DNA from 4 places in the Micromonospora inyonensis genome. Region 2 is predicted to be linked to each of the others. Evidence: riboswitches for the same ligand, from Rfam matches in the RefSeq annotation. Region 2 holds a riboswitch; each other region holds the start of a gene.

Region 1 (7,669 bases), 2.8 Mb from region 2:
TGCGCGAGCCGGAGTTCCTGGCCCCGATCGCGGCGGCGACCCGCGCGCCGGTGGTGTACTGCCCGACGCTGAAGGCGATCGACGAGGCGCTGGTGCCCAGCCTGCGGGTGGCGTTCTACGTCAACCACGGCGCGAAGAACGCCCACTGCATCCGCTTCACCCAGCTCACCCACATCCAGATCCACCACGGCGACAGCGACAAGGCCCCGAGCGCCAACCCGGTCTCGGCGATCTTCGACCGGAACTTCGTGGCCGGGCAGGCGGCGATCGAGCGGTACGCCCGCGCCGGGGTGCAGATCCCGGCGGAGAAGTTCGTCGTCGTCGGCCGTCCCCAGGTGGAGGCGATCGGGGTACGCCAGCCGCCGGTGCCGATGCCGGCCCAGCCGACCGTGCTCTACACGCCCACCTGGACCGGGCACCACGCGGACGCCGACTACTGCTCGCTGTCGGTGGCCGAGGCGCTGGTCGGGCGGCTGCTGGCCCGGGGCGCGACGGTGATCCTGCGGGCCCACCCGTACACCGCGCAGAACCCAAAGTCGGCCCGGCAGCTCGCCCGGGTGGAGGAGGTGCTCGCGGCGGACCGCTCCCGCACCGGCCGGCAGCACGTCTGGGGCACCGAAGCCAGTCGGGCGATGAGTCTGGTCGACTGCGTGAACCGCTCCGACGCGCTGATCTCCGACGTCTCCGGGGTCATCTCCGACTACCTCTACTCGGGCAAGCCGTACGCGGTGACCGACATGGGCGCCGACGGCGACGCGTTCACCGAGCGCTTCCCGCTGGCCCGCTCCGGCTACGTGCTGCGCCGGGACCTGGCCGACGTCGACGACGTCCTGGAGCGGCTGCTCGGCACCGACCCGCTGGCCGAGGCCCGCTGGGCGATGCGCACCCACTACCTGGGCGACTTCCCGGTCGAGTCGTACGCCGAGGGGTTCCTGTCCGCCGCCCGGGCGCACCTCACGCCTTCAGGTGGTAGGAGGGGCCCCCTGTTACCGCATTTTGAGGAGCAGGGGTCCCCTCCTACCACAGCGGCGGCTGTTCCCCGCGCAAGGGCTCAGGCGGAGTAGCCGCGGGTGGCGGCCCAGTGCGCCAGGCTGATGCTGGTCATCCAGTACGAGCCGGCGGCGGCGTTCGCCGGGTCCGCGATCTTGACAGTACGACCGTTGTCCCGGTAACCGACCACCGTCAGGTAGTGCCCGCCGGGGTAGGAATGCCATCCCCCCGCCACGTCGGTGGCGGAACCGGCGATGTTCACCACGACGGCGTACCCGCTGCCGACGGCCCGCACCACGTCGGCCTGGAGCCGGTCCATCTGGGCCGGGGTGGCCGCGCCACCAGGGATCGTCCGGGTCCGGTAGACGTCCCGGCCGACGAGGTCGTTGAGGACCCGGGTGGTGTCCTCGGCGGAGTTGGTGCCGGCCTCGGTGGTGTGCAGCCGCCGGGCGAGGTCGTCCTGGCTGCGAACGACGTCCCGGGCGGTGAGCGCGATCCGGGTGGCGGCCGGACCGCAGTAGTAGAAGGTGGTCTGCTCCTGGTACTGGATGTCGAGCACCTTCGACGCGGGCGGCTTCGGCGGGGTGGGGCTGGTCGTCAGGTCCGGGTCCGGCGAGCGGGTGGCGGCGGGCGAGGCGGAGCGGGTGGCCGGAGTCGCCGCGGCGGCCGGTGGGGTGGTGGCGACGGCGGACGGGTTGGCCGGGGACGCACTGGCGCGGTCGCGGTGCCGGGAGGCGGCGGTCGACCGGTCCGGCTCGGCCGCCGTGGCCACGGTGTCGTCCCGGCGTACCGGTGTGTCGGTGTCGACGAGCAGGACGCCGGCGGTGGACGCCACCACCAGCACCGCCGCCGAGGCGGTCACCTGGTAGGACCGGCGGGTTCGGAACAGGGTGAACGGTCGCGGGACCGGGTACTTCACGGATTCCTCCACGGAAGGCAGGGGTGGAGAGCGGCGCACCTCATCGGCGCGCGGACGGACCGCACGCGGGATCGACGGGTCGCGGAGGGTGCCCGCTCGGACAGCGCCTGAGGACGGACGCCGGAGTCAGTGCCGGCGACGCGGACGGCCGGCCGGCGGCACCTGGGCACCGTGGAGGAACCGGGAAACGGGGGTGTACAGCACGGACTACTCCTTCCGATACCGCCTACCGGGTTAGCTGACGGATTCGGGCGGGAAGATCGCCCTACCGCGGGTCGGCCCCGCGGATTCACCCCGGACGTACGTGGGTCCCCGGCTCGTCGAGCACGATTAAGCGGGCCGGCACGGTGTCGCCCTTTGCGACCTACGACCGCACCAGACGGGCCGACACTACTGATACCTTGATCCGCTGCCAACCCTCGTGAACAGGCCGAACGACCCCTCATACCCGGAATTCGAGCGCGTTTCCGGGCTGACGACGCTGAATGGGACGAGCCGTCTACCCGTCATCGTCGAGGCGGTTACCGCCACGGGTCGGCACAACCGGGCCGCCGCACCGGGCGCAGAACGGGACGACCGGGGTCGAAGGTGCCGCACGGCAGGACGTGGCCCGGGTCACGTCACGATCCGGTCACGCCGCCGACTGCGGTGACCCCGAAGTGCCACAGGGACCCCGCAGCGGCCCGGGGGACGGGACCGGTCAGGGCGTCAGCCCACCCGCGCCGGCCGCCACCGGGCAGCGGGACGGACCGCGCCGGGCACCCGTCGGGACGCGGCGACGACCGTCGAGGTGCCCGCCCGGAGGCGCTCCGCGGCGAGGGACGCCTCCTCCGCCAGGGACCGCGCCGCCCTGGCGGCCACCTCGGCTCGCTGCCAGGCCGCCCGCTCCCGCTCGGCCGCCGTCCGGTACTCCACCCGCCGTAGGTCGCGCAGCACCCGGGACAGGACCGCCTCCTGCACGACCGGGTGCAGACGGGGGTCCCACCCGTTGCGGCGGGCGAACACGTCGCTGAGCGCCCGCACCGACAGGTCCCCCCGCCAGTACGCGGCCATCGCGGACCGGTGCAGGAACCGCTCGCGGGCGACGTACTCGGCCGGGGTGCGGGGCGTCCGGGGTGCCGGCAGGGCGGTGGCCCCGGCGAAGCGACGGGCAGCCGTCTCCGCCTCGTCGTACGCCCGCCAGGCCTGGTCGACCCGTTCCTGCGCGGTCAGCCACTCCGTCCGACGGCGGCGGGCGGTGTGCGCGGCCCCGGCCGCGGCAACGGCCACCTCTTCGGCGTACCGGCGCAGGTCGGCCGGGTCGCGAACGACGGGGTCGCCAGCGGCCGGGGCCGGGGCGGGTGGGGGCAGCACCCCCTCCCGTTCCCGCTCGGGGCGTGCCACCAGGACGGTGAGCACGGTCAGGGCGAGCACGAGCAGGGCGGACCAGATGGCGGCCGCCCGGGGCACGTCCACCAGGAACTCGTAGAGAACGATGTCCATCGTCGGCACCTCACGGAACACGGAGCGGGTGGGGGCCGCACGGACGCCTCGGGTGCGGGCGCGACCATCGTCGCAGCCACCGGTGGGCCGTCGGCGGGTGCGGGGTGAGGTTCGTCGGATCAGCTCGGGCCCCGGGGACGGGACACCCGGAGCGGACAGATCAGCGGGGCGGTGGTGCCCGGGAGCCGGCCGCACCGGCGTCGGTGCCGACCAGCGGCCGGACCGGGGGCCGGCCGACCGCCCGGGACGCGGCCACCACGACCGGTGCGCCGACGGCCGGGCCGGTGCCGGAGGGCGTGCCCGCCTCGTCGCGGGCGTCCGGCTCGACCCCGTCAGTCGTGACCCCGTGGGCGGGGTACGACCCGACCAGGGCGGGCAGCCGTCCCACGGAGAGGCTTCTCTCGGCGAGGACTGGCACACCGCCAGCGGGGAGGCCCCCGGCGAGGGCGCCGCCGCTCAGCGCGAGGGCGACCGCCACGGCGAGGCTGGTGAACACCCGGAACGCCCGGCGCACCGACCGCCACCGATGGCAGTCGAGCACGACGGAAGACACGCAGAGCATGTTACCCCGAACGTCGGGTACCCGCATCGATGCCAGCCGTGCCGGAATCCGCGGCCTGGTCACCGGCCGGGGCCACGGCGTGTCCGCACCGGTCGACGCCGTCGGCGGCCCGCTGCCGGGGCGTCACGGCCGCCCGGTCCCCGGTCGCGGACGGATCCCCGGCCGGGGCGGGACGCTTCCGGCTGGGAGCGAGCAGGCGCATCATCGGGGTCTCCACCCACCGGTAGAGCAGCCAGGCCAGCAGCAGGTTCAGCAGCAGGAAGCCGACCGCCACCAGCGGCCCCGTCCAGCCGGTGAAGCCCACGCCGTAGTCACCGGTGAGCCGGAGGATGGTGACCATCACGAAGACGTGCACCAGGTAGAAGGCGAAGGACACCTCGCCGAGCCAGACCAGCGGCCGGGATCGCCACGGCGAGGGCAGGCCCCGCACGTCGGCCCGGGCCGCCGCGGTGATCACCAGGATGTACGCGGCCGACAGCAGCGCCGCCCAGAGTTCCGCGCGGATCCACTCACCGGCCACCGCCCAGGTGACCACGAAGACCAGGCTGGCCAGCGGCAGGGCGGGACCGCGCCAGTGGCCGCGCCGCATCAGCTCGGCCGCGGCGACGCCCATCCAGAACTCGGTGGACCGCACCAGCGGGAAGATCTGGGTGAACCACCAGCGGCTCTCCTCGGGCACCAGGAGCTGGCCCGGCCAGAGAGCGAGGATCACCAGCGGTACCGCGACCACGACGGTCCAGAGCATCCACGACGACGCCCGGCGCAGCGCCGGCAGGACGAAGGGCAGGCAGAAGTAGAAGAACAGCTCGCAGGAGAGCGACCAGCTCACCGTGTTGACGCTGTAGAAGTAGCCCGGGGTGGGGTTCCAGGCCTGCACGAGCAGCAGGTTCTGCACCGCCGCCGAGGGGTTGACCGGGTCGGCGAACCAGAGCCCGACCAGCAGCGCCACCGCCCACATCAGCACGTGGTTCGGGTAGATCTTGGCCACCCGGCGCCGCCAGAACGCCCACTTCGTGTCCTGCGGACGGGCGGACCAGACCAGCACGAACCCGCTGAGGACGAAGAAGAACTGCACCCCGGACAGGCCCAGGGTGAACAGTTGGTCCACCACGACCTTGAACTCCGGCTCGACGATGATCCGCATCGTCCCGACGTGGAAGCCGAAGACCAGCATCGCCGCGATCCACCGCAGTCCGGTCAGGGAGGGCAGGCGGGACAGGGACCGGTCGGCCCCCGCCGTCGGGGTGAGGCTGGTCATGACACCGCCCGCGGGTACGGCTCGCGGATCGGCATACGGGTTCTCCCGTCGGTCGGCCGGCGTACGCCGGATTGGTCACACCGGGCGGAACCGGTCGGTGCCGCCCCGCCGGGCACCCTACCCCGAGCGGCCGCCTCTCGTACGCGTGTACGAGATGCAGGTAGGATCGGCCGGGTGGCCGACATCGCGTACCAGCCCTCGATGCTGGACCTCACCGACCAGGGCCCCGCCCTGGAACCGCTGGTCGGGCGGGTACGCCGGCACGAGCTGGGCCGGGGTGCCTGGGTCGACCACCTCCCCGGCTGGGTATGCGGCTCCGATCCGGTCCTCGCCACGCTGCTGCGGGAGGTGCCCTGGCGGGCCGAGCGCCGCCGGATGTACGACAACGAGGTCGACGTGCCCCGCCTCCTCTGCTGGTACGCCGCCGGCCGCCCGCTCCCCCACCCCGCGCTGACCGCGGCCCGCGCCGCCCTCAACCGGCACTACGCCGCCGAACTGGGCGAGGAGTTCGTCACCGCGGGCATGTGCCTCTACCGGTCCGGCCGGGACAGCGTCGCCTGGCACGGCGACACCATCGGCCGGGGCGCGCACGCCGACACCATGGTCGCGATCGTCTCGTTCGGCACCCCCCGACCGCTGCTGCTGCGCCCGCGCGGCGGCGGGACCGGCCCGCGCTTCCCGCTCGGCCACGGCGACCTGGTCGTCATGGGCGGCTCCTGCCAGCGCACCTGGGAACACGCCGTCCCGAAGACCAGTCGTGCGGTCGGGCCCCGGGTCAGCGTGCAGTTCCGCCCCGCCGGCGTCGCCTGAGCCTCCTGCGCCGACCGCCCGCCCCGCGTCCGCCGTCACCGACGGCCGGTCCAGCGGGCCGGCCGCCGCCGGCGCTCTGCTACAAACGTCCAGGGTCGCCGCCGCCCCCACCAGGTCCCACCGACGTGAAGGGCAGTTGCGCCATGACCCCACCCCAGACCGGGACGCCCACCACGCCACCACGCCGGACCCCCTGGCGCCTGCACGGCGACGGCCGGGCGGGACGCCCCGGCGACGTGGTCGCCCCGGACGAACGCCTCTCCTGGCCACGAACCGTCGGCGTCGGCGTGCAGCACGTGGTGGCGATGTTCGGAGCCACCTTCACGGTGCCGCTGATCACCGGTTTCCCGCCGGCCACCACGCTGCTCTTCTCCGGGCTCGGCACCCTGCTGTTCCTGCTGGTCACCGGCAACCGGCTGCCGTCGTACCTCGGCTCGTCGTTCGCCTTCATCGCCCCGGTCATGGCGGCGAAGGCCGGCGGTGACATCGGCCCGGCGCTCGGCGGCATCGTGGTCGCGGGCGCGGCGCTGGCCCTGGTCGGCGTGGTCGTCCAGGTGGCCGGCACCCGGTGGATCGACGCGCTGATGCCCCCGGCGGTGACCGGCGCGATCGTCGCGCTGATCGGACTCAACCTCGCCCCGGTCGCCTGGGACGGCAACGGCAGCGGCACCGGCGTCAAGGCGCAGCCGCTGGTCGCGGTGGTCACCCTCGCCGCGATCCTGCTCACCACGGTGGCCTTCCGGGGCTTCCCGGGCCGGCTGTCCATCCTGGTCGGCGTGGTGGTCGGCTGGCTGTTCGCCGCCGCGACGGGCGGGCTCGACACGGCCACGTTGACCCGGCTGCGCGAGGCCGCCTGGGTGGGGCTGCCCGAGTTCCACGCGCCCAGCTTCAGCGTCCGCGCGGCGGTACTGGTGATCCCGGTGGTCCTGGTGCTGATCGCCGAGAACGCCGGCCACGTGAAGGCGGTCGCCGCGATGACCGGCCGCAACCTGGACCGGGACATGGGTCGGGCGTTCCTCGGCGACGGGATCGCCACCGTGCTCGCCGGTTCGGCCGGCGGCTCCGGAACCACCACGTACGCGGAGAACATCGGCGTGATGGCGGCGACCCGGGTCTACTCCACCGCCGCGTACTGGGTCGCCGGGGCGGCGGCGGTGCTGCTCGGGCTCAGCCCGAAGTTCGGCGCGTTGATCCTGACCGTGCCGGCGGGGGTGCTCGGCGGCGCGACCACCGTCCTGTACGGGCTGATCGCCGTCCTCGGCGCGCGGATCTGGATCGAGAACCGGGTCGACTTCCACGACCCGGTGAACCTGTTCACCGCCGCGGTCGCCCTGATCGTCGGAGCCGCCGACTACACCCTCACCGCCGGCGACCTCGCCTTCAACGGCATCGCCCTGGGCACCACCGCCGCCCTGGTCACGTACCACTGCATGCGCGTCGTCGCCCGCCTGCGGTCCCCCCGGGTCCCGACCTGACCCCCGCCCCGGGCACCCGGGGTACGGCCGGAGGCCGGCCGTACCCCGGGTGAACGGTCACTCGCGCGTCTGGTGGTGGCCCAGGAGGGTGGGGCCGAGCATGACCGCGAAGCCGGACCCGTCCCGCCGCGGGTCCTCCGCCGGCAGCTCGACCGGTTCACCGGTGGCGGTGG
Region 2 (7,669 bases):
ACTCCCCCCGTACCTACCCCACCGGCACCCGCTGCCGGGGCGGAAGTCCGCGCCGGTCACCGGCGTGGGGGACCACCCGGACCGACCCGCGCCCCGGCACCGGCGCGACCACGCCGGACGACGTACGCGACCGCAGGGGCGGTGGGGCCGGTCAGCCGACCCGGGTGAGCAGGGTCACCGGCGCGCCGTCACCGGCGTAGCGGTACGGCTCCAGCTCGGCGTCCCAGGCGGTGCCGAGGGCCTTGTCCAGGGCGTGGGCGAGCGCCTCCGGGCCCCGGGCGGCGGCCATGATGCTGCGCAGCCGGTCCTCGCCGAGTTGGATGTCCCCGGCCGCGCCGACCGTGGCCCGGAACAGTCCCCGTCCGGGCACGTACATGAACCGTTCGCCGTCGACGCCCGAACTGGGCTCCTCCGTCACCTCGTAACGGATCATGGGCCACTGCCGGAGGGCAGCGGCCAGTTCGGCGCCCGTACCGGGACGGCCGGTCCACCCGCACTCGGCCCGACGGGCGCCGGGCTCGACGGGCTGGGCCGTCCACTGGAGATTGACCGGCGCAACGAGGACGCGCGCGATCGCCCACTCGACGTGCGGGCACACGGCGAGCGGGGTCGAGTGGACGTATACGACGCCACGCGTAGGCACGGTGGAACCTCCCGGAGAGCGAGGTGCGTCTTCCCCTACGACCTCGATCACCAAGTGGTACCAGGACACACATGATGACTGGTGTGGCGGATGGTGCGCCAGGGAATCGGAAAATTCGCCACCGGAATAGCCGGGCGGACACCTCCCGTCACCGGCCTGGCACACCGGCGCAGCCGGATGGCGTGGTCGTGTACAGTTCACTCGGCGGTCTGTGCCGCCGTGCATCACCTCGCGGCTCGTCGCCGCAGGTGACCGCGGGCTCGCCTCCTTCCCGGGGGTCGTCCGCACCGCCCCCGGACGTTCCGTCCTCCCGTACGTCTTGCAAGGAGTACCTCCGTGGCGAGCAACACCTCTAAGACCGCGCGCGCGTCAGTCCGGGCCGGCCAGGCTGGCCAGGGTGGCGCCCTCAGCGTGCTGGGCGAGTTCAAGTACCTCATCCCGCTCAACGGCGGCAAGCACGCCTACGTGCGGAACTTGACCAACGGCAAGACCGCGCACCTGCGCACCGACTCCGAGGCCTTCGTCGAGGAGATCCGGGTGCTGGCCGCCGCCGGCCACGCCGCCAAGATCCGGGCGGAGCTCAACAACCTGAACGCCTCCCACCCGGGCGACGGCTGGGACGCGACCGAGAAGCGCCTGGTCGAGGCCGGCGTCTTCGAGGCCTGAGCCGCCCCGCACGCGACACCGAGAGCCGCCCGCCGGAGATCCGGCGGGCGGCTCTGTCGTGAACGACATTCGCATCGGTAGATCTCCCTCGGGGCGCGAACCCGGGACGGCGATTCTTCCCGTCGGACGATTCGCGTGGTGCCATGGCGGGTAGCCGTTGGGTTACCGCCGGGTACCCCCCCCGCGCGGGTCGGGCCGGCTGGTGGGAGGTAGTGATGCCGGAGGGGTTCGAGGTGCCGCTTCCGGACGGCGTACGGCTGCACGTGGAGACGGCCGGGCCGACCGACGCCGAGGTCACCGTGGTCATGGTGCACGGCTGGACGCTGGACGGGCGCAGCTGGCACCGGCAGCTCGACGGGATCGGCCGGCAGCTCGGCGACCGGGTGCGCGTGGTCACCTACGACGCCCGGGGGCACGGGCGGTCGAGCTGCATGGCACTGCGCACGGCGACCCTGGCCCAGCTCGGCGACGACCTGTCTGCCGTGCTGGACCACGTCGCGCCGACCGGGCCGGTGGTGCTGGTCGGGCACTCCATGGGTGGCATGACCGTCATGGAGTACGCCCACCGCCACCCCGGGCACTTCGCCGCCCGTACGGCGGGCCTGGTCTTCGTGGCCACCACCGCCGAGGGGCACACCCACACCGCGTACGGGCTCTCGCCCCGGATCGCCCGGCTGATCCGGCTGGCCGAGACCACCGGGGCCGGAGTTCTCGCCCGGTGCGGCTCGTGGCGGCCACCCCGGGCGCTGCTGCGCGCCCTGCGGCCGTCCCTGCGCTGGCTGCTCTTCGGCGACCGGTGCGACCCGACCGACATCCGGCTGGTCACCTCGGCGGTGGCGCGCGCGTCGCTCCGCTCGATCGGCGGCTTCCGGGCCTCGATCGGGACGCAGCACCGCCTGGACACCCTCGCCGAGCTGGGGGACGTGCCGGCCGCGGCGCTGGTCGGCGACCGGGACCGGCTCACCCCGCCACCGTGCGCGGAGTCGATCGCACAGGTGCTGCCGACCACCGAGCTGACCGTCTGCCCCGGTGCCGGCCACATGCTGATGATGGAGCGCCCGGACGAGGTCACCGCGGCGATCGTCACCGTGCTCCGGCAGGCGCTCGCCACCCCCGACGCCACCGCATCCAAAGGGGCATAACGGGACTTATCACGTCGGGATCGGGATGCCCGACCGCCGGTCGAGCCACGGCCCGTACCCTCGGCCGGGTCAGGTTGGCGCGGGTCCGCGCCGTCCGCCACCGACAGCACAGGAGCCCGTGCGTGACCGACCAGAGCACCCTCGCGCAGGAGATGGCCGCCGAGCAACGGCATCTCGACCGGGTGTACGCCCGGCTGGCCGAGCTGCGGCGGTCGGCCGCCCGAGCCGAACGCGACGGCTACCGCCTGGCCCGGGTGGGCAACTTCGGGGCGCTGGTCGAGCGGGACGCGATGGTCTTCCACGCCGCCCAGCGCCGGTACGCGCTCGACGCCGAACACGAGGGGCTGGTCTTCGGCCGGCTCGACCTGCGGGACCGTTCGGTGCTGCACGTGGGACGACTCGGGGTGCGCGGCGAGAACGCCGAAACCCTGGTGGTGGACTGGCGCGCCCCCGCCGCGGCGGCGTTCTACCAGGCCACGCCGGCGCAGCCGCTGGGCGTGGTCCGCCGCCGCACCATCGGGTCCTCGGGCGAGCGGGTGACCCGCATCGAGGACGACCTGCTCGACCCGGCGGCGGCCCCGCCGGAGATGCCGGTGGTCGGCGACGGCGCGCTGCTGGCCACCCTCTCCCGGGCCACCGGGCGCGGGATGCGGGACATCGTCGCCACCATCCAGCGTGAGCAGGACGAGGCGATCCGCTCCCCCGGCTCGGGCGTCACGATCGTCTCGGGCGGACCGGGCACCGGCAAGACGGCGGTGGCCCTGCACCGGGCGGCGTACCTGCTCTACTCCGACCGCAGCCGGTACGCCGGGGGCGGCATCCTGGTGGTCGGCCCGTCGGCGGTCTTCGTCGAGTACATCGCCTCGGTGCTGCCGTCCCTCGGCGAGGAGACGGCCACCCTGCATTCCCTCGGTTCCCTCTTCCCCGGCATGTCCGCCATCCGCTCCGACCCGCCGGAGGTGGCGGCGGTCAAGGGCTCGCTACGGATGCGCCGGGTGCTGGAGCGCGCGGTCCGGGACGCGGTCCCCGACGGTCCGGACGAGCTGCGCCTGCTCTACCGGGGGCAGCTGCTCCGGCTGACCCGGCCTGAGCTGGACGCGATCCGCACCCGGGCGCTGCCCCGGGGCGCCCGCCGCAACGAGGTGCGCCGGGCCGGCTTCGACGGGATCTTCGCCGCGCTCTGGGCGCAGGTCCGCCGGCTGGGCGTACCCGGCCTGCCCGAGCAGCGGGCCTTCGAGGACGAGCTGGCCGACCGGACGGAGTTCCGGGAGTTCCTCAAGGCGTGGTGGCCGCGCCTGCACCCGCGCCACGTGCTCGGGTGGCTGGCCCGGCCGGATCGGCTGCGGTCGTACGCCGGGGGGATCCTCTCCGGCGCGGAGATCCGCGCGCTGACGGCGGCCTGGCGGACGCTGGACCGCGACGGGCTGACCATCGCCGACATCGCCCTCCTCGACGAGCTGGACGCGCTGCTCGGCCAGCCGATGAAGCCGGCCCGCCGTCGGCGCGACCCGTTCCAGCTCGCCGGCGGGGTCCGGGAGCTGAGCACCTTCACCGACCGGCAGCGCGCCCAGCGGGCGGCGGCGCGGGAACGCCCGGCCGACTACCGCGACTACGCGCACGTGGTGGTCGACGAGGCACAGGACGTGTCGCCGATGCAGTGGCGGATGCTCGGCCGGCGGGGCCGGCTGGCGTCCTGGACGGTGGTCGGCGACCCGGCGCAGACCGCCTGGACCGGCGACCCCGAGGAGCTGGCCCGGGCCCGCGACCAGGCGCTCGGCCGGCGTAAGCGGCACGAGTTCGCCCTGACGACGAACTACCGGAACTCGGCGGAGATCTTCGCGGTGGCGGCGGCCGAGATCCGCACCATCCACCCGGACCTCCCGCTGCCGACGGCGGTCCGGTCCACCGGCGTGCACCCGGTGGCGCTGACCGTGCCGATGGCGCAACTGCCGGCGCGGACGGTCGAGGCGGTCACCGCGCTGCTGGCCCAGGTGGCCGGGACGGTGGGCGTGATCACGCCGGTGCCCCGCCGGGACGAGGTCGCCGGCTGGCTGGCCCACCTGGACTCGCCGCGCCTCCAGGTGGTGACCAGCCTCCAGGCCAAGGGCATGGAGTACGACGGGGTGGCACTGGTCGCGCCGGGCGAGATCCGGGCGGAGCCGGGTTCCGGCGTTCGGACCCTCTACGTGGCGCTCTCCCGGGCCACCCAGCGGCTCACCACCATCGATCCGGTCGACTGACCCGTCCGCCCCGCCCCGGCCGGCTGCCCCTCCCCCGCCGCTTCCGTTCCGGGCGGGCGACCCGCCCTTACTTGCATACATAGCGATGTGAACATACATTGGGTCCGGGCCGAACGGGGAACGGAGGGTGGGGGCGTGGGCGCAGGTCATGACCACCACGGCGGGATCGCACACGCCGCACAGCGACACACCGGCCGCCTCTGGGCGGCGTTCGGGCTGCTCGCCGCCCTGATGGCGGTCGAGGCGGTGACCGCGCTCGGCACCGGGTCGCTGGCCCTGCTCTCCGACGCCGGCCACATGTTCACCGACGTGCTCGGCATCGGCATGGCGCTGGCGGCGATCACCGCCGCCCGACGGGCCGGCCGGGATCCGCAGCACACCTTCGGCCTCTACCGGCTGGAGGTGCTCGCCGCGCTGGCCAACGCCGTCCTCCTCTCCGGGGTCGCGGTCTACGTGCTCGTCGAGGCGGTCCGCCGGTTCGGCGACCCGCCGGAGGTGACCACCGGTCCGATGCTGGTGGTGGCGGTGCTCGGCCTGCTGGCGAACCTGGTCGCCTTCGGGCTGCTGCGCGAGGGCGCGAAGGAGAGCATCAACCTGCGCGGCGCCTACCTGGAGGTGCTGGGCGACCTGCTCGGCTCCGTCGGCGTGATCACCGCTGCGGTGGTCATCGCGCTGACCGACTGGTGGTGGGCCGACCCGCTGGTCGCGGTGGCGATCGGGGTCTTCATCCTGCCGCGCACCTGGCGGCTGGGCCGGGCGGCGCTGCGCATCCTGGTCCAGGCCGCGCCGGAGCACCTTCAGGTGGGCGCGGTGCGCGACCGGCTGGGCGCCGTCCCCGGCGTGGTCGAGGTGCACGACCTGCACCTCTGGACGCTCACCTCGGGGATGGAGGTCGTCTCGGCCCATTTGACCACGGACCCGGCGGCCGAGATCGGCACCGTGCTCGCCGCCGCGCGGACGGCGCTGCACGAGGACTTCCACATCGAGCACGCCACCCTCCAGCTCGAGCCCGGTCAGTCGCCCGGCGTCTGCGACCGGGTCGAGTGGTAATTAGGGCAAACTTAAATCTCGGCGTGTATTGTCCGGCTATGTCGGATATGCCGGTGGAGATTCCTGGGAGTGGTGTGGCCAACGCTGCCCCTGGGACACCGGCTTCGGTAGTCTCGGATCCGGTCAACGCCAGGCGGCGCCCTCCGGCGCCTGCGGTGACCGCCGCCTAATCGCCGATGACGGCGAGCCGGGGAACCACGTCCTTGGGGTGCATCCGCGTGAGCGGTAGGGATCTTCCGTCCCGAACCCGTCAGCTAACCCGGTCGGCGGCTGACGGAAGGACATGTGCATGCCAGTAGTGGCACCCGTACGACGTACCGCCGCCCGGATGGCGGCCCTGATCGCCGCGACGCTCGCCCTCGGGGTCGCGGCCACGCCGGTCGCCGTGGTCCCCGCCGCGGCGGCGCCTCCGCTGGCGGCCAAGGCCCCCGGCGACGACCCCGAGGGAGGCACCCCCGCCCTGCGCGCCCAACTCGAGGCGGCCAGCAAGGGCTGGCTCGACGCGAAGGACGCGCTCGCGACGTCGGTCGCCCGCCAGCAGAAGATCAACGAACAGCTCACCACCATCGAGAAGGACCTGGCGGTCCGGGACCAGAAGGTCGGCGTGATCGCCGGGCTGGCGTACCGGACCGGCCGGCTCGGACCGGCCTCGGCCCTGCTGGCCAGCGACTCGCCGGACAACTTCATGGACCGGGTCGCCGCGCTGGACGCGGTGGCCGCCAACGAGGACCGCGAGCTACGTGGCCTGCTGACCACCCGGGAACAGGCCAACCGGGCGAAGACGGCACTGAACCGGGAGATCACCGAGCAGCGCAAGCAGGTCGCGGTGATGGAGAAGCGCAAGCAGCAGGCCGAGCAGGCCCTGGTGGTCGCCAACCGGAAGACGGCGGCCACCCGCCCCAGCGGGGGCAGCGACTCGAGCCGGTCCGCCACCGCGAAGCCGGCGCCGCGCAACCCCGACGGGTCCTGGCCACCCGAGTCGTGCAGCGTCAACGACCCGACGCCCGCCGACGGCTGCATCACCCCGCGTACGCTGCACGCGCTCAACCAGGCCAAGGCCGCCGGCTTCACCCGGTACGTCTCCTGCTACCGCCCCGGCGGTTCGGGTGAGCACCCCAAGGGGCGGGCCTGCGACTTCGCCGCACAGAAGAGCGGCTTCGGCGGCGACGCCACCGGCGGCGACAAGACGTACGGCGACAACCTGGCGGCGTACTTCAAGAACAACGCCAGCCGGCTCGGGGTGCTCTACGTCATCTGGTACCGGCAGATCTGGCTGCCCAGCAGCGGGTGGAAGTCGTACAGCGGGGCGGGCGGCGATCCGTCGAGCGACCACACCAACCACGTCCACCTGTCGGTCTACTGAGCCACCCGGCGCGGCCCGTCGTCCCCACCCGGGGGTGGCGGGCCGCGTGCCGTACCGCCCCGGCGGGACGACCCGGACACCGTCCTCCACAACCCCCTGAAAGGGGTCGCATGAGCGACACCGGGCGGGGAACCCGGGCCGCGCGAGCGGACGAGAGGCGGGCACCATGGACGGTCCCGACGGGTACGTGATGGTCTTCGCGCCGGCACCCGTGCTGACGGTCACCATCGACCAGCCGAGCGACGAGACCGAACTCCACCTGCACCCGGGCGGGCAGGGGGTCTGGCAGGCCCGGATGATCATGTCGCTCGGGGTGCCCGTGGTGCTCTGCGCCAGCCTCGGTGGCGAGATCGGCCAGGTGCTGGAACCGCTGCTGATCACCGAGGGGGTGCGGCTGAAGCGGGTGCTGCGGGACACCGCCAGCGGCGGATACGTGCACGACCGCCGCAACGGTGCCCGGCAGGAGGTCGCCGACGTCCCCGGCCATCCGCTCCGCCGGCACGAGCTGGACGAGCTGTACAACCTGGCGCTCGGTGAAGGGCTACGCGCGCCGGTCAGCGTGCTC
Region 3 (7,669 bases), on a different contig from region 2:
GGTCAGAAACGTGCCGGTGGCCAGTGCCGCCTGGGCGGTGTCCGGGGTGGCCGACGAGTTGCGGGAGGCGTACGTCGCGGTCGGCGCGGCCGTCGTCCTGCTGGAACGGGTGCGGGTCGGGGCGACGAATCCCGCTCTGCGCGCGGCGCAGCGGGGTGCCGATCACGCGCTGGACCTGGCCGACGAGGCGGAGCGGCTGCCGGGGAACAGCTCCGGGCCGCCGGGGAGGACGGCCCGACCGTCGAGGCGGCGACCGGGGAATGAGCACGGGCCGCCGGGCAGCTCGAACTGACCGCCGCCGCCCTGCGGGAGACCGTCGCCGCGCTCGCGGCGCAGTTTCCCGCGAACGCGGCGGACCCGGCAGGGAGAGGTCGACGGCCGTGATCTACCTGACGGCAAGCGGCTCGGGCCGCACCAGATCCGGAGCGTTGAATTCGACCGGTGCTGGCGCGGACTCGCACCGGACCAGGTCCGCTCCCATCTCGACCGGGTCGCCGGGGAGGTGGAGCGGCTGCACCGGCACATCCGGGCCGTGGAGGCCGACGGCGACCGGATTCGTCAGGCGCTGCGCCGCTGGCAGTCCGAGTACACCCAGCGCCGGCCGGCGGACTCCGGCCCTCGGCACGGGCGGTGGTGACGTTGAGCCGTTGGGTCCTGCACCTGCCGCTGACACTGCCCAGCCGGGCGTACGCCGTCGCCCTCGTGGTCGCGCTGCGCGACTCCCTCGGGCACGTGCCGGAACTGGACTTCGGGGAGGCCACCGTCAGCGCGGAGGACGACCAGTCGCGGCGTACCCGGATCTGGTGTGACGCGCGGCTGGGCGCCGGACGGCGGTGTGTGCTGCCGATCGGGCACGACGGGAGGTGCCGGTGACCCGGCGGGCGCATGGACGGGGCAGCTCCACAGCGTGCCGACGAACTTCCCACCGAGCGGACCCGGGCCGGGCCGCCGAACAGCCTGCGAGCTGCCGCTTCGGACCCGGCAGAATGGTCCGGCCAGGGCACCCGCCACGCCAGGACCGTTGGGAGAAGCATGGGCCACGACCACAGCCGTCCCACCGCCGCCGCGCCGCCGCGCGTACGGCGTGTCCTGATCGCGACCGTGGTCCCGCTCTTCCTGGTGACCCTGGTCGCGGCGCTGGTGCTCTGGCCCCGGGACACGCCGTCGGTCGGCGGCGGCGAGGACGCGCCCCGCTACCACGGCACGGTGACGCGGGTGGTGACCGAACCCTGCCCACCTGCCCCGGAGACCCCGGAGGGGACGACGGAGGGGCCGTGCGGGACCGCCACGGTGACCGTCGACACCGGGCCGGACGCCGGGCAACAGGTCGAGACGGCGCTGCCCGCCGGGCCGGGGTCGCCCTCGGTGGAGGTCGGCGACGAGATCGTCCTGGTGGTGCTCACCGACCCGGCCGACCCGACAGTCAGCGCCTACAGCATCGCCGCCCACCAGCGGGGCAAGCCGCTGATCTGGCTGGCCCTGGCGTTCGCCGTCGCCATCGTCGCGTTCGGCCGGTGGCGCGGCCTGGCCGCGCTCGGCGGGCTGGCGGCCAGCTTCGCCATCCTGCTCACCTTCGTCCTGCCCGGCATCAGCGCCGGGCAGGCTCCACTGCCGGTGGCGGTCACCGGCGCCGCGCTGATCATGTTCGTGGTGCTGTACCTCACCCACGGGGTCACCGCGCAGACCTCCGTCGCCGTCCTCGGCACCCTGGCCAGCCTGGTGCTCACCGGCCTGCTCGGCAGCCTGGCGACCGCGTTCACCCACCTCACCGGGTACGGCTCCGAGGACGCCACCACCCTGTCGATGTTCCAGGCCGACGTGGACCTGCACGGGTTGCTCCTGGCCGGGATCATCATCGGCTCCCTGGGCGTCCTGGACGACGTCACGGTCACCCAGGCGGCCACGGTCACCGAACTGGCCCACGCCAACCCCGGTCTCACCCGGCTCCAGCTCTACCGGGCGGCCACCCGGGTCGGCCGGGCGCACATCGCCTCGACGGTCAACACGATCGTGCTCGCGTACGCGGGCGCCTCGCTGCCCCTGCTGCTGTTGCTGACCGCCGACGCGCGCGGAGTCAGCGAGATCGTCACCAGCGAGTTCCTCGCCCAGGAGATCGTCCGCAGCATCGTCGCGACGCTCGGCCTGATCGCCGCCGTACCGATCACCACCGGCCTGGCCGCCCTGGTGACCACCGCCGGCCGGGGTGGTACGCCGACCCGCCGGCTGCCCCGGCCCGCCGGCGAGCGGGACGAGGCCCTCGCCGCGCTGAGCGGCCCCCGGGCCGCCACCGGAGCGACCGATTCCGCACCCGCTCCGGGCCGCCCGGCGAACACGGATCCGACCTGGTGACACTCCATAACGTCACCGCCATCCGGCCTGATCTTGACAAATGTGACAGGAGCGACGGAGAACAATAGGGAAATAACGCTTTTGGTCGGGATCCGGGCGTAGAACCCCATGCCCGCCGTCAGGTAACCTCGCTGCCGGTTACCGCCGAAGGCGCGCACCGGCGCCAGCGGGGCCACCGCCTAATCGCCCACCGGCGAACCGGGGAACCAGGTTCATGGGGTGCATCCGCGTCAGCGGTAGGGGCCACTTCCGCCCCGAACCCGTCAGCTAACCCGGTCGGCGGTCGACGGAAGGGAAAACTGTGACGGCACCCCTACGCCGCTGGCTGAAACCTGTCGTGGCCGTGCTCGCCGCCCTCGCCGTGGCCGCCGGGCCCGCGCCGGCGCTGGCTGAGCCGTCGAGCCCGTCGGGGCACGACGGAGAACAGCCCAAGCTCCTCAACGAGGTCATCGAGGAGGCGAACCGCAGCTACACCCAGGCCCAGGCCAAGCTGAGGGCCTCGACGGACCGTCAGCTCGCCCTCGCCTTGGAGGTCGAGCGGACCCGGAACGAGTTGAAGGCGCTCACCCCGCAGGTGGCCAAGATCGCGGTGCGGTCCTACATGACCGGCCGGGTCGGCCCCACCTCCATGCTGCTGGACAGCGACACGCCCGACTCGTTCGTCAGGCGGGCCGGCGCGCTGGACGAGATGAACATGGTCAACAACAAGAAGGTCGCCGCCGTCGCCGCCGCCAAGGAGCAGGCGGAACGGGCCAAGAAGGCGCTCGACGCCGAGGTGCTGGAGGAACGGAGGCAGGCCGACATCCTGAAGAAGCGCCAGCGCGAGGCGGAGCGGTCACTCGCCCTCGTCGGCGGCGTCGGGTTGACCGGTGGCCTGGTGGACGCCACCTCCCCGATCGCCCGGCCCGGCCCCGGGCGGGACAGCAACGGCAACTGGCGCCCGCTGGGCTGCACCGAGGACGACCCGACCACCGGCGGTTGCATCACCCCACGCACCCTGCACATGTACAGGGAGGTCAAGCGGGCCGGCTTCAACCTGTTCGTCGGGTGTTACCGACCGGGCGGGCCGTACGAGCACCCGAAGGGGCGGGCCTGCGACTGGTCGCTCCAGAAGTCGGGGTTCAGTAGCTGGGACACCAAGGCGGAGCGGATGTACGGCAACAACCTCACCGCGTTCCTGGTGCGTAACGCCGACCAACTCGGCATCTACTACGTGATCTGGAACAAGCAGATCTGGTTCCCGGCGACCGGCTGGAAGTCGTACAGCGGCCCCTCCGACCACACCGACCACGTACACGTGTCCATGCTCTGACCCCGAGCCGAACGAACACGGGCCCCGCCTCCACACATCCGGGAGAGCGGGGCCTGTTCGCGTGACCGGGTCGACGCCGGTGGGCCACCAGGGCCGCCGGCCACCCGCACCGCCGGCCGGGCGGAGGTCAGCTGCCGGAGGGGGCCGTGAAGGCGGCCGGGCCGGCGACGAGGGTGACGTCCTCGCTGGCGGGCATCGCGCGGACCATCCGCACCTCGCCGGCAGCCAGGCGGTACGACATGCCGACCACCGCGCACCGCCCGTCCCGCACCGCCCGATTCAGGGTCACCGAGCGCTCCAGCAGCAGTTCGATGGTGTGGTCGATGTGGATGTCGACGATCCCGTCAATGTCGTCGACGCCCTCCCTGGCGGCCCGGCGGAGGCTCGGCACCACCGCGCCGACGACCGCCCCCAGGTAGCCGGAGGGCGTCGCCCCGGTGCCGTCGGCCTCCCGGGCGGCCTGCACGGCGCCGCAGGAGTCGTGGCCGAGGACGACCACCAGTGGGGTCTCCAGGACGGTGATCGCGTACTCGACGCTGCCGAGCACCTCGGCCCCGACGGTGTGCCCGGCGGTCCGGACGACGAAGAGGTCCCCGAGGCCCCGGTCGAAGATGATCTCGGCGGCGAGGCGGGAGTCGGAGCAGCCGACCAGGACCGCGAAGGGATGCTGCCCGTCGGCGACCGCGGTTCGGTGACCGGCGTCCTGGTTGGGATGCAGCGGGCTGCCGGCGACGAAACGCCGGTTGCCCGCAAGCAGCTCGTCCAGCGCCTGCGCGGGACTCGTCGGAGGCTGCTGCATAGCAGGAACGGTCATGACTTCCCCACCCCTTCTCCGGGCCGGCCCGCACGGACGCATGACGAGGGCGGACACGGCTCGCCACCACGGTCACACGGAGCGCAAACCACGTCAAGGGATACGTGATATGCGTTTCAGGTGTTGACACCGGAGGGCGCGGCGGTGAATGCGAAACGAAGGTCATAACATGACGGTCATGGCGACGACTCAGCGTGAGAACGGGAGCCAGCGCAACTGGACCTTCCTCACGAACCACGCACACGTACTGCTCGCCATCGCCCGCAACCCCACGGCCCGGCTTCGAGACGTCGCCGACGAGGTGGGCGTCACCGAACGGGCCGCGCAGGCGATCGTGGCCGACCTGGAGGCCGGCGGGTACCTCCGACGCACCCGGGTCGGTCGACGCAACGAGTACACGGTGAACCCCGCCGGGCGGTTCCGGCACCCCGCCGAGGCGTACCAGCACGTCGGAGCCCTGCTCGCGCTCTTCGCCGAACCGGGCGACGAGGAGCCGACCCCCGCCCCCTCCTCCGCATCCTGAGACCGCCCGGTCGGCTCTCAACCGTCCGCTGTGGAGCGATGCTCCGCACGGCGCGCCGGACGTGGCGGGCGGGCCGCGTCCCCGGCTCGAACAGCGGCGACGCGTCCGGGGACGGGCGGTGGATCCGGTCACACCACGGTCGCCGACGGGCGACCGGGCGGTCCGACCGATAGGTTGGAACGGTGCAGCCGCCCGCCTTCGTCCGCCCGCTCCGGCCGACGATGCTGCGCGCCCTGCGCGTCCTCACCCGCCTGGCACTGACCGCCCTGGTCCTGACGCTGACCTTCGGCGGGACGACCGGCGCCCCGGCCGAGGCGCCGCTGGCGTCCGCGCCCCAGCTCCGGCCGGTCCCGGTCGCCGTCGTCCCGCAACCGACCGTCCGGCCGGTCAGCGCCCCGGTGTCGTCCCGCCCCGTCGGGGACCGGTGCGACACCGGACAGCCGCCGGTTTGCCCGATCGACGATCTGGGCACCGCCCCCCGGGTGGGCACCCTGCTTCCGCCGCCGGCCGCCGACCCGGGGCAGCGGCTCCCGGGCCGACGCGCACCGCCCCGGACCTGACCGACCGCCCGCGACCGACCGCCCCGGACGTTCCTGTCCTCCGCCGGTCGACGTCCGCCGTGGGCGGGGACTCCCGAGGCGCTCGCGCCCCCGTGCCCGTCCGGACCGGGCACCCGTCGAGTCCTGTCCCGTCCGTCCCGTCACGAGGTGCTGGTGATGCAGACCGTCCTCTCCTCCGTCCTGATCGACGTGCCCCGCGCCGCCGTCATCTGGCTGGCCCTCCTCGGCGTGGTCGTGGCCGCCGTCGCCACCCTGCTCGTCCGCCCGGACTGGTTCCGCGCGGCCAGCCGGATCCGACAGGCCGTCCTCCCTCCCCATCTGGAGGTGGCCCGGGAACGACAGGACCTCGACCGCTACACCGAGGAGGTGGCGGTCGCCGCCGAGCGGGCCACGGTGACCGCCGAGCGCCGGCGGGCCGAATGGCTCGCCGCCCAGGAGGCGGTCGAGGCGGCCTGGCAGTCGTGCCAGGACGCCGAGGCGGCGCTGCGCCGCCTGGACGCCGCCGCGGCCCTGCCCCTGCCGCGTACGCCACAGACCCCGGCCGAGTACGCCGACCGGGAGCGCTACCTGCACCAGGCCGCGCTGGCCGCGCACGGGCGTCAGGAGCTGTCGAAGGAGCAGCTCGACGACGCCATCGCACACCGCAACGGATGGGACCCCCGACGGCACCCGGTCGAGCAGGAGCTGGTGCTGCGGCGGGCCGCCCGGGACCACCTGCTCGCCCGGCACCGCGCCGCCGCCGAGCGGGAACGGGCGGCGTGGCACGACGCGGAGCTGGCCGCCGCGTCCGCCCGCAGTCTGCGGGAGGAGGCGTACGCCGCCACCGGCCGGAGGCCCGAGACCTCCGACGTACTCCCCCTGCCGGGGACCGAGCAGCCGACGCTCGCCGGGAACCGCCCGGTCCGGGCGGAGTTCCACCAGGGTCGCGCCGCCGTCGCCTGACCACGGACCGGACATCCGCCCCGGGCCCGGACGATCGTGCCATGATCGCGGTGACCGGCAGACAGGGGACGACATGCGGCAGCGCACCGGGGGCGGGCACCATCTGGACCCGCACGACGAGCGGGTCGCCGCGTTCTGCCGGGAACGGCACCTCGCGACGCTGACCACGTTGCGCCCCGACGGCACTCCGCACGTCGTACCGGTGGGGGTGACCTTCGACCCGGAGGCCGGCCTGGCCCGGGTGATCACATCGGGAACGTCCCACAAGGCCCGTCACATCGCCGCCGCCGGGCCGGCGGGGACACCGGTGGCGGTGTGCCAGGTCGACGGCCGGCGCTGGCTCTCCATCGAGGGCCGGGCGGTGGTCCGCACCGACGCCCCGGCCGTGGCCGAGGCGGAACGCCGCTACACCGAGCGGTACCGCCCGCCCCGCCCCAATCCGGCCCGCGTGGTCATCGAGATCAACGTCGTCCGTCTTCTCGGGAACCTCTGACTCGGCACCGCGGACTCCCGGGCTGATCCCCGACACCCCGGCCGGGCTGCCCTGGCGGCGGTGCGGCGAACTCCCGGGCGGACGGGCGGAATGGCTGGCCGGGGCGGGCCGTTGACACCTCGGTACGCCCCGGCAGGGGCGATCCCCTGGACAGCCGAAACGCCTGACTCGGTGCAGGTGCCCGCGCCCCGGCCCCCGGCGCGGACGTCAACCCCCGAAGGAGCTTCGACATGAACCGGATGCTGCGCACAAGCATGCTGTCGGTCGCCGGGCTGGTCCTCACCGGCGGCGCGATCGCCGGACCGGCCGTGGCCGCCCAGGCCGCCGCGCCCCCGCCGGCCGAACGGTTCCCGGCCTCGTCGCCCCGCGCCGACCAGGGTGACCGGAATGACCGCCGGGACGACCGGGACCGCCGGGACGAGGGCCGGGACCGCCGGGACGAGGGCCGGGACCGCCGGGACGACCGTGCCGACCGGGACCGCCGGCGTGAGCGTGCGGTCGGCATCGAGTACCAGGCCCAGCCGAACTTCTACTACTGCGGACCGGCCGCGACCCGGATCGCCCTCACCGCGGCCGGCAAGCACCTGAGCCAGCACGAACTGGCCAGGAGGCTCGGCACCACCGAAGCGGGCACCAACTCGGCCGAGGACGTCACCCGGGTGCTCAACGAGCTGAC
Region 4 (7,669 bases), on a different contig from region 2:
CGCCAGCTCGGGCGACAGTGTCTCGGACACGCCGGCGGAGGCGTCGCCGGCGTTCGAATGCCCGACCGGCCGGGACACCTGCTCCACCGCCGGCCTGGACCCGATCACCAACTTCATGGACTACACGTACGACTCGTGCATGTACCAGTTCACCCCGGGGCAGGCCAGCCGCATGCTGACCGCGTGGAACGCGTACCGCGCCGCCTGACGTGCCCGACGCACCCGATGCCGGCTCCGTCCCGCGGAGCCGGCATCGGCGTGTCCGGGCTCAGGCCGCGGCCCGGTGCGCGGCCCGTCGTCGCCCGGTCCGTCCCGGTACGGCCGGCTGACCGGCCGCCGAAGTGTCACTCGCCCGGGGATCCAGCCAGACCTGCACCGCCGGGCCGCCCTGCCGCGCACCGGGAGCCTCCACCCCGACGTGATCGCGCCGGGCGAGCATGGCCACGTCGACGGTGAACTCGAACAGCCGCCAGTCCGCCCGGGGCTCGGCCCGGAAGTTCTCCGCCAGCCGGGCCACCCGGGCGTGGTCGGTGACCGGACGGGCGTGTCCGGCCACGTACGCCTCGTCGTCGCTCTCCTCCGGCGGGAACGAGTGCAGCGCGTACCGCCCGTCGCGCTCCAGGTCGCGGCGCTTGGGCGAGTCGATGACGAAGCAGAAGAGCCCCTCGTCGGTGATGACCGGGGAGACCGGATGGACCCGGGGGCCACCGTCGGCCCGGACCGTGGCCAGGTAGCCGAAGCCCGGGCCGTACTGCTGCATGAGAAGGCGGATCGCGTCGGCGAGGCGGGGCTCGTCGGCGGCGAACTCGGACCAGGAAGCCATACCGACATCCTATCGAACACGCGTACGAAAACGCAGCCCGACGCGCTGGTCACCCGCCGGATCGTGGGGCCGATGGTCCTCGCTATGGTGGTGCGATGCTGCTCTCCGACCGCGACCTCGTCAGCGAGATCAAGGCTGGCACGCTGGCGCTGGAACCGTTCGAGGCGAGTCTGGTGCAGCCCTCCAGCATCGACGTACGCCTGGACCGGCTCTTCCGGGTCTTCAACAACCACCTCTACACCCACATCGACCCGGCGCGGCAGCAGGACGACCTCACCTCGCTGGTGGAGGTCCCCGAGGGGGAGCCCTTCGTGCTGCACCCCGGCGAGTTCGTGCTCGCCTCCACGCTGGAGGTCATCTCGCTCGGCGACCAACTCGCGGGCCGGTTGGAGGGCAAGTCGAGCCTGGGCCGGCTCGGCCTGCTGACCCACTCCACCGCCGGTTTCATCGACCCGGGCTTCTCCGGTCACGTGACGTTGGAACTCTCCAACGTGGCCAATCTGCCGATCACCCTCTGGCCCGGCATGAAGGTCGGTCAGCTCTGCATCTTCCGGCTCTCCTCGCCGGCCGAGCATCCGTACGGCTCCGCCGTCTACGGCTCGCGCTACCAGGGGCAGCGTGGGCCCACCCCGAGCCGGGCCTGGCGGAACTGGCGTACCTGGCCCACCCGCTGAACGTCGCGCCCCCCGCCACCCCTCGGTCCGGTGCTGGCGATGGTGTTCGCTCCGCTTCGTCAGGTGCCTGCAGGGGACCCCTGCTACACAAAAAGCGGTAACAGGGGTCCCCTGCTACCACCTCAGCCCGGCCGACCGTAACTGTGCACCGGGCCGTCGTCGACGCGCTTCATCTTCACCGGCGCGCCGGCCCGGGAGGCGTGCACCAGCCAGCCGTTGCCGACGTACATGCCGACGTGGTGCAGGTCGGCGTAGTAGAAGACGAGGTCGCCGGGGCGTAGCTCGTTCCGGCTCACCGGGGCGGTCGCCCGCCGCTGCTGGGCGGCGTTGTGCGGCAGTCTGACCCCGGCCCGCGCCCAGGCGGCGAGGGTGAGCCCGGAACAGTCGTACGCGTTCGGCCCCTCGGCCCCCCAGACGTAGGGCTTGCCGATCTGGGCGCAGGCGAAGCCGACGGCCCGGCCGGCGGCGCCGCCCGGGTAGACGGCAGGGCAGGGGGCGGGGCGCAGGCTGGTGCCACCACCGTCACCGTACGCCTTCAGGCGCATTTTCTGCAGGCGGGCGATGTCAGCGTCGATCTGCCGCCGCTTGGCGTCCAGTTGGCGTTCGGCCTGACCGAGCTGTGCGATCAGCCGGTCGAGCGGCGCTTTGCGGGCGCTGAGCTGGTCTCGCAACCCGACCACGTGCCGGATGTCGTCCTGCTGCCGGCGGGCGAACTGGTCGAGCAGTTCGAGCTGGTGGACGACGGTGGCTGGCGACGGGTTGGCCAGCATGGCGTTCAGGGCGGAAGCGTTCTCCCCCTTGTACGCCCGCACCGCGAGCCCGCCGACCTTGCTCATCGCCTGGTCGATCTGGCGTCGCAGCGGCTCGATCCGGGCGGTGAGGGCCGCCGCCTGCCGCCGTTTGGCGGCGAGCGCCTGCCGGGTGGCGTTGTGCTGTTCGATGACCGGCTCGAGGGCGTTCCACTCCCGGTCGATCTGGCGTTCGATCTCGGCTACCGAGGGTTCGGCGCGGGCCGCGCCGGCACCGCCCGTCACGAGGACGGCGGCTCCGGCGAGGACGGTGATGACGGTGGTGAAGCGGGACCAGCATGGACGCGGCGCAGCCGTCGTCCGGGCAGCCGTGGCCGACCGGGCGGACGGTGGCCGCGGGGCATGGTGTGCCACCGGGCTCCGTACTCCTTCTTCCGTTGACCGCCTACCGGGTTAGCTGACGGGTTCGGGCGGGAAGGGAGCGCCCTACCTGGCGTACGGATTCACCCCGATGGTGCTGGTGGTTCCCCGGCTCGCTCTGCTGTGGTGACGTTTCTCGTTGTGGCGACGTGCGTCGTGCGACTCGGCGGTGTCGAGCCGTCGCCGCCTCCGAATGGCGGACCTGTCACCGGCTCGGCAAGTGCCGAGACTAGGGACGGCCGTCGTCGATCCGCAACACGCTTCGCGGGAGTGCCACCTGCCGATTTCCGACAGTAACCACTGTGGGTGCCGTTCGTTGGCCCATCGCGACGGGGGTCCTCGGCCACTGGCCGGGGACCCCCGTCGTCAGGATGGATCGGTCAGTACGGGCGGCGGAAGCCCGCGACCGGCATGTGGTTGATGCTGGCCACCTGCACCGGCTTACCGGCCCGGGGGGCGTGCACCATGATGCCGTTGCCCAGGTAGAGCCCGACGTGATGCAGGTCGCTGAAGAAGAAGACCAGGTCACCGGGGCGGGCCTCGGAGCGGCTGATCGACTTGGTCTCGCGCCACTGCGCGCCGGTGAAGTGGGTCAGGTGGATGCCTGCGGCCTGGTAGGCGTACTGCGTGAGCCCGGAGCAGTCGAACGAGTTGGGCCCGGTGGCGCCCCAGACGTACGGGTCACCGACCTGGGCGCAGGCGGTCCTGATGGCGGTGTTGGCCTTGCTGCTGACAACGCCCTTGATCAGCGGGCAGCCGGGGGCGCTGACCGCAGTTTTCGGCATGGACGCCCGGAGCCGCTTGATCTCCGTATCGATCTTGATCTTCTTCGCCGCCAGGTCCTTCTCCTGCTGGGTCTGGCTGGTGATGAGGGCGTCGAGCTTCTGCTTCTCGGCTTCGTACCTCGCCTGGATCGCCAGCACGCCCTGGAGCTCCTTGCGCTGGTGGGCGGCGAGTCGGTCGAGCATGCCCATCTGCTCCGCCAGGGTGCCCGGCTTCGCGCTGACCAGCAGCGCGCCGATCTCCTGCGATGGGCCGGTCATGTAGTGCCGGGAGGCCAGGGCGCCGATCCGGTTCATGGCCACGTCGCTCTGCAGCGCGAGCGGCTGGATCTTCTTCTCCAGGTCGGCCGACTTCTTCACGTTGACCTTGAGCTGGCTGCGGACCTCGTTGTACTTCTCGATCGTGGGCTCCAGCTGCTCCCACTGCTTGTCGATCTGCGCCTCGATCTCCTCGGGAGTGGGCGCGGCGTGCGCGGGAGCAGCGAGCAGTCCGGTGCCGACCACGACGGCGGCGGACAGGGTGACCAGGGTACGAACGAACCGACGGAGCCCACCCGGACGAGTGGGGAGTCGATCCGGTGCGTGACGCTGAGGGGGCAGGGTTGCCACCGGCACGAACTCCTTTGGCGACCAGACCACCGGGCGCCCCGCGAGGGAGAGGATGGCGGGGCAGACGATCCACAGCGGCCGGTGCCCCACATTAGGGAAGCCGCGGGGCGATATCAAGGCGAGGGGGTCTCGTTTCATGCTCCGGCGACCACGCGGGCACCCTTCGTACCGATTCCGCCGACGATGGCGGCCAGGACATCGTCGAGGGTCACCACACCGAGCGGTCGCCGTCCGTCGCTGACCAGCACCATGTGCCGTCCCTCGCGGCGCATCGAGAGCAGCAGGTCGGCCAGGGTACGGTCCAGCGGCACCACGGCCAGCGGCCGGTACACCTCGGCGGGCACCGGGGCACGGCGGCTCGCGCCGACGTACCCGAGCACGTCCTTGACGTGCACGAAGCCGCGCACCCGCCGGCGCTGCACCACCGGGAAGCGCGACCGTCCGGTACGGGTGGCCAGCACCTCCAGAGAGGCCGGTGAGACGTCCTCGGTGACGGTGGTCACGTGGACCACGGCTGAAAACGTCGGTGGCGGTACGGGCGTGCAGGGCGAGCGCCCCGGTGATCCGGGCGTGTGCCGTGGACCCGCGAACGGTCTCGGCTCAGCCGGCGACCGGCTCGGCCTGCTGGCCGTCGCGGTTCTGCTCCGGCCTCACCGAGCGGAGCAGCACGCTCGCCACGTCGACGACCTCGACCTGCTCCCCGGCCCCCTTGCCGTTGACCCCGTCGTTCAGCATCGTCGAGCAGAACGGGCAACCGACCGCGATGGTCTTCGCGCCGGTGGACATCGCCTCCTCGACGCGGTCCACGTTGATCCGCTTACCGATCCGCTCCTCCATCCACATCCGCGCCCCACCGGCACCGCAGCAGAAGGAGCGCTCGCTGTTGCGCGGCATCTCGGTGACGCCCTCCGAGGCGGAGGAACCGAGCACCTCGCGCGGCGGGGCGAAGACCCGGTTGTGCCGGCCCAGGTAGCACGGGTCGTGGTAGGTGACCCCGCCGTCGACGGGCTGGACCGGGGTGAGCTTGCCGGTGGCGACCAGGTGGGCCAGGAGCTGCGTGTGGTGCACCACCTCGAACTCGCCGCCGAGCTGACCGTACTCGTTGCCGAGCGTGTTGAAGCAGTGCGGACAGGTCGCGACGATCTTGCGCCTGCTCTTCTCGCGGCCGTCGAACGCCTCGTTCAGGGTCTCCACGTTCTGCTGGGCGAGCATCTGGAAGACGAACTCGTTGCCGATCCGGCGGGCCGGGTCACCGGTGCAGGTCTCCCCCTCGCCGAGGATGGCGAAGGAGACGCCGGCCTCGTGCAGCAGCGTGGCGACGGCACGGGTCGTCTTCTTGGCCCGGTCCTCGAACGCGCCGGCACAGCCGACCCAGAACAGGTACTCGAAGTCCTCCGCCTCGCCGACCCGGGGCACCTCGAAGTCGAGGCCCTTGGTCCAGTCCTCCCGGGTGTTCTGCGGAGCGCCCCAGGGGTTGCCCTTGTTCTCCAGGTTGCGCAGCATCACGCCGGCCTCGGAGGGGAAGCTCGACTCGATCAGCACCTGGTAGCGCCGCATGTCGACGATGTGGTCGACGTGCTCGATGTCGACCGGGCACTGCTCGACGCAGGCCCCGCAGGTGGTGCAGGACCAGAGCACGTCCGGGTCGATGATCCCGCCCTCCTCGGCCCCGCCGATCAGCGGCTTCTCCGCCTCGGCGAGGGCGAGCACGTCGACGTGGGCGAGTTGGGCCGCGGTGGCCTTCTCCTCGCCGGTGAGGTCCTTGCCGCCCCCGGCCAGCAGGTACGGCGCCTTCGCGTACGCGTGGTCGCGCAGGCTGAGCACGAGCAGCTTCGGTGAGAGGGGCTTGCCGGTGTTCCACGCCGGGCACTGCGACTGGCAGCGACCGCACTCGGTGCAGGTGCTGAAGTCGAGCAGGCCCTTCCAGGTGAACTGCTCGACCTGGGCCACCCCGAACTGGTCGGACTCGGGGTCGGCCTCCTCGAAGTCCAGCGGCTTGCCGTTGCTCGTCATGGGGCGGAGCGCGCCGAGACCGGAACCGGCCCGGCCCGGGTCACGCTTGAAGAAGATGTTGAAGAAGGCCAGGAAGCGGTGCCAGGCCACCCCCATGGTCACGTTCAGCGCGATCACGATGAGCCAGGTCATCGAAATCATGATCTTGATGAGGGCCGCGACGCTGACCCCGGCCTCCCAGTTCGGCAGCAGCGCGCCGACGGCGTGGCTGACCGGGGTGGCCCAGGTCGGGTACTCGAAGTGGTCGGTGGCGACCTTGAAGCCCCGGATCAGGAAACCCATGATCAGGACGGCGAGAACCACCGCCTCGACGAAGTAGCCCTGCCACATGGTCGAGCCGGTGAACCGGGAACGTCCGCCAGTCCGGCTGGGCCGGTTGCGGATCCGGATCGCGATCAGCACCACGATGCCGACCACACCGAAGATGGCGATCAGCTCGGTGACCAGCCCGTAGACCGTCCAGCCACCGATCAGCGGCAGGCCGCCGGTGGGCGAGACCACCTCGAAGTACGCCTCGAGGACCAGCAGCGACAGGACGACGAAGGCGACCATGACGAACCAGTGCGCGGCACCGACCACGCTCCAGCGCAACATGCGGGTGTGCCCGGCCGTCTCGGCCAGCATCGTCCTCGTCCGGGTGACCGGGTCACCGAACCGTCCGGGGTCCGGCTGCCCGAGCCGGACGACTGCCACGATGCGCAGCACCGCCTGTACGGCCACCCACACCGCCAGAGCGGTGATGGCGGCGGCGAGGATCGTCGTGACGAGCTGGACGCTGCCCATAGCGTTGGCCTCCACGGTCTGCTGCCTGGCGAGCGGTTCGGCGACCGGCGTCGGGATGTCGCGCCGCCGGCTGCCCACCGCGACCCTGACCTGACCGGTCGATGACCTCGCTCCGCTCGGTCATGCAGTGCAGCCTACGCTCAAGGTTACCCGGTAGTAACGTGAGGAACCTCGCACCGGGCTGCGCTGCCCTGCGGACACCTTAGAAGGGCCGTCCGACCTGCGCAGATCGGGGGTTCCGCGTGGTGACATGTCGCGCCCGCGCACCACGGTCGGGCCACGGCGGAGACGCCATGGTCAGGCCACGGCGTGGTCCCGGCCACGCCGGAACCTTCGGGGGCGCGGACCGGGACGCCGAGGACCGCTGGCGCTCAGCGCCAGCGGGAGAGCACGATCAGCGAGGCGACCATGGCGCCGAAGCCGACTGCGAGGTTCCAGTAGCCCCACGTGGCGACCGGGTAGGCCTGCTCGGAGAGGTAGTAGACCACCAGCCAGCCGATCCCGAAGACGATCAGCGCGATCGCCAGGAGCGGCAGCCAGACCGGGCTGGGCTTGCGCGTCGCCGCGGTGGTCGTCGGACGCACGTCCGTCGGCGGGGTGTACACCTTCTTCTTGCGGACCTGTGACTTGGGCACGACGCTCTCCAGAGGGAATACGACCTCGTCCGGCCTGACAACCGGGCGCGGGGGCGACGGTCCATGGCCAATAATGTTTCGAAAGCTAGCGTAGTCCGGAAGACCCGTTGAGGCCATGAACGGGGTCGATCGAATGCAGGTAGTGACCGAAAAGAGCGGAACTGGTCGGGTGCCGAGCCCG

What was found. Region 2 has a riboswitch for cyclic di-AMP ahead of GA0074694_RS16775 (coiled-coil domain-containing protein). Riboswitches for the same ligand answer to the same signal wherever they lie in the genome.
Region 1: linked by a shared signal. The riboswitch ahead of GA0074694_RS28490 (C39 family peptidase) and the one ahead of GA0074694_RS16775 (coiled-coil domain-containing protein) in region 2 are both predicted to bind cyclic di-AMP.
Region 3: linked by a shared signal. The riboswitch ahead of GA0074694_RS09540 (coiled-coil domain-containing protein) and the one ahead of GA0074694_RS16775 (coiled-coil domain-containing protein) in region 2 are both predicted to bind cyclic di-AMP.
Region 4: linked by a shared signal. The riboswitch ahead of GA0074694_RS07130 (C40 family peptidase) and the one ahead of GA0074694_RS16775 (coiled-coil domain-containing protein) in region 2 are both predicted to bind cyclic di-AMP.

The regions. Positions count from the first base shown of each region.
Region 1 covers NZ_FMHU01000002.1:3,203,264-3,210,932, forward strand. Annotated here, with positions in the region: gene GA0074694_RS28485 (CDP-glycerol glycerophosphotransferase family protein) at 1-1,064, shown strand, start outside; gene GA0074694_RS28490 (C39 family peptidase) at 1,052-1,921, opposite strand; cyclic di-AMP (ydaO/yuaA leader) riboswitch at 2,118-2,256, opposite strand; gene GA0074694_RS28495 (hypothetical protein) at 2,618-3,391, opposite strand; gene GA0074694_RS28500 (hypothetical protein) at 3,552-3,944, opposite strand; gene GA0074694_RS28505 (acyltransferase family protein) at 3,955-5,211, opposite strand; gene GA0074694_RS28510 (alpha-ketoglutarate-dependent dioxygenase AlkB) at 5,413-6,021, shown strand; gene GA0074694_RS28515 (uracil-xanthine permease family protein) at 6,165-7,496, shown strand; gene GA0074694_RS28520 (DNA gyrase/topoisomerase IV subunit A) at 7,554-7,669, opposite strand, start outside.
Region 2 covers NZ_FMHU01000002.1:376,956-384,624, reverse strand. Annotated here, with positions in the region: gene GA0074694_RS16800 (DUF3145 domain-containing protein) at 152-643, opposite strand; gene GA0074694_RS16795 (hypothetical protein) at 980-1,309, shown strand; gene GA0074694_RS16790 (alpha/beta fold hydrolase) at 1,525-2,451, shown strand; gene GA0074694_RS16785 (HelD family protein) at 2,574-4,691, shown strand; gene GA0074694_RS16780 (cation diffusion facilitator family transporter) at 4,827-5,741, shown strand; cyclic di-AMP (ydaO/yuaA leader) riboswitch at 5,895-6,026, shown strand; gene GA0074694_RS16775 (coiled-coil domain-containing protein) at 6,040-7,104, shown strand; gene GA0074694_RS16770 (PfkB family carbohydrate kinase) at 7,271-7,669, shown strand, end outside.
Region 3 covers NZ_FMHU01000001.1:2,081,786-2,089,454, reverse strand. Annotated here, with positions in the region: gene GA0074694_RS09560 (hypothetical protein) at 1-292, shown strand, start outside; partial or broken gene GA0074694_RS33585 (DivIVA domain-containing protein) at 419-490, shown strand; gene GA0074694_RS33580 (hypothetical protein) at 503-637, shown strand; gene GA0074694_RS09550 (hypothetical protein) at 634-873, shown strand; gene GA0074694_RS09545 (YibE/F family protein) at 1,033-2,349, shown strand; cyclic di-AMP (ydaO/yuaA leader) riboswitch at 2,516-2,646, shown strand; gene GA0074694_RS09540 (coiled-coil domain-containing protein) at 2,651-3,661, shown strand; gene GA0074694_RS09535 (carbonic anhydrase) at 3,789-4,475, opposite strand; gene GA0074694_RS09530 (helix-turn-helix transcriptional regulator) at 4,645-4,998, shown strand; gene GA0074694_RS09525 (hypothetical protein) at 5,181-5,558, shown strand; gene GA0074694_RS09520 (hypothetical protein) at 5,715-6,500, shown strand; gene GA0074694_RS09515 (pyridoxamine 5'-phosphate oxidase family protein) at 6,574-6,993, shown strand; gene GA0074694_RS09510 (C39 family peptidase) at 7,224-7,669, shown strand, end outside.
Region 4 covers NZ_FMHU01000001.1:1,572,829-1,580,497, reverse strand. Annotated here, with positions in the region: gene GA0074694_RS07145 (zinc metalloprotease) at 1-208, shown strand, start outside; gene GA0074694_RS07140 (pyridoxamine 5'-phosphate oxidase family protein) at 269-823, opposite strand; gene dcd (dCTP deaminase) at 919-1,497, shown strand; gene GA0074694_RS07130 (C40 family peptidase) at 1,620-2,660, opposite strand; cyclic di-AMP (ydaO/yuaA leader) riboswitch at 2,674-2,823, opposite strand; gene GA0074694_RS07125 (C40 family peptidase) at 3,047-4,063, opposite strand; partial or broken gene GA0074694_RS07120 (CBS domain-containing protein) at 4,192-4,630, opposite strand; gene GA0074694_RS07115 ((Fe-S)-binding protein) at 4,658-6,853, opposite strand; gene GA0074694_RS07110 (cell division protein CrgA) at 7,225-7,488, opposite strand.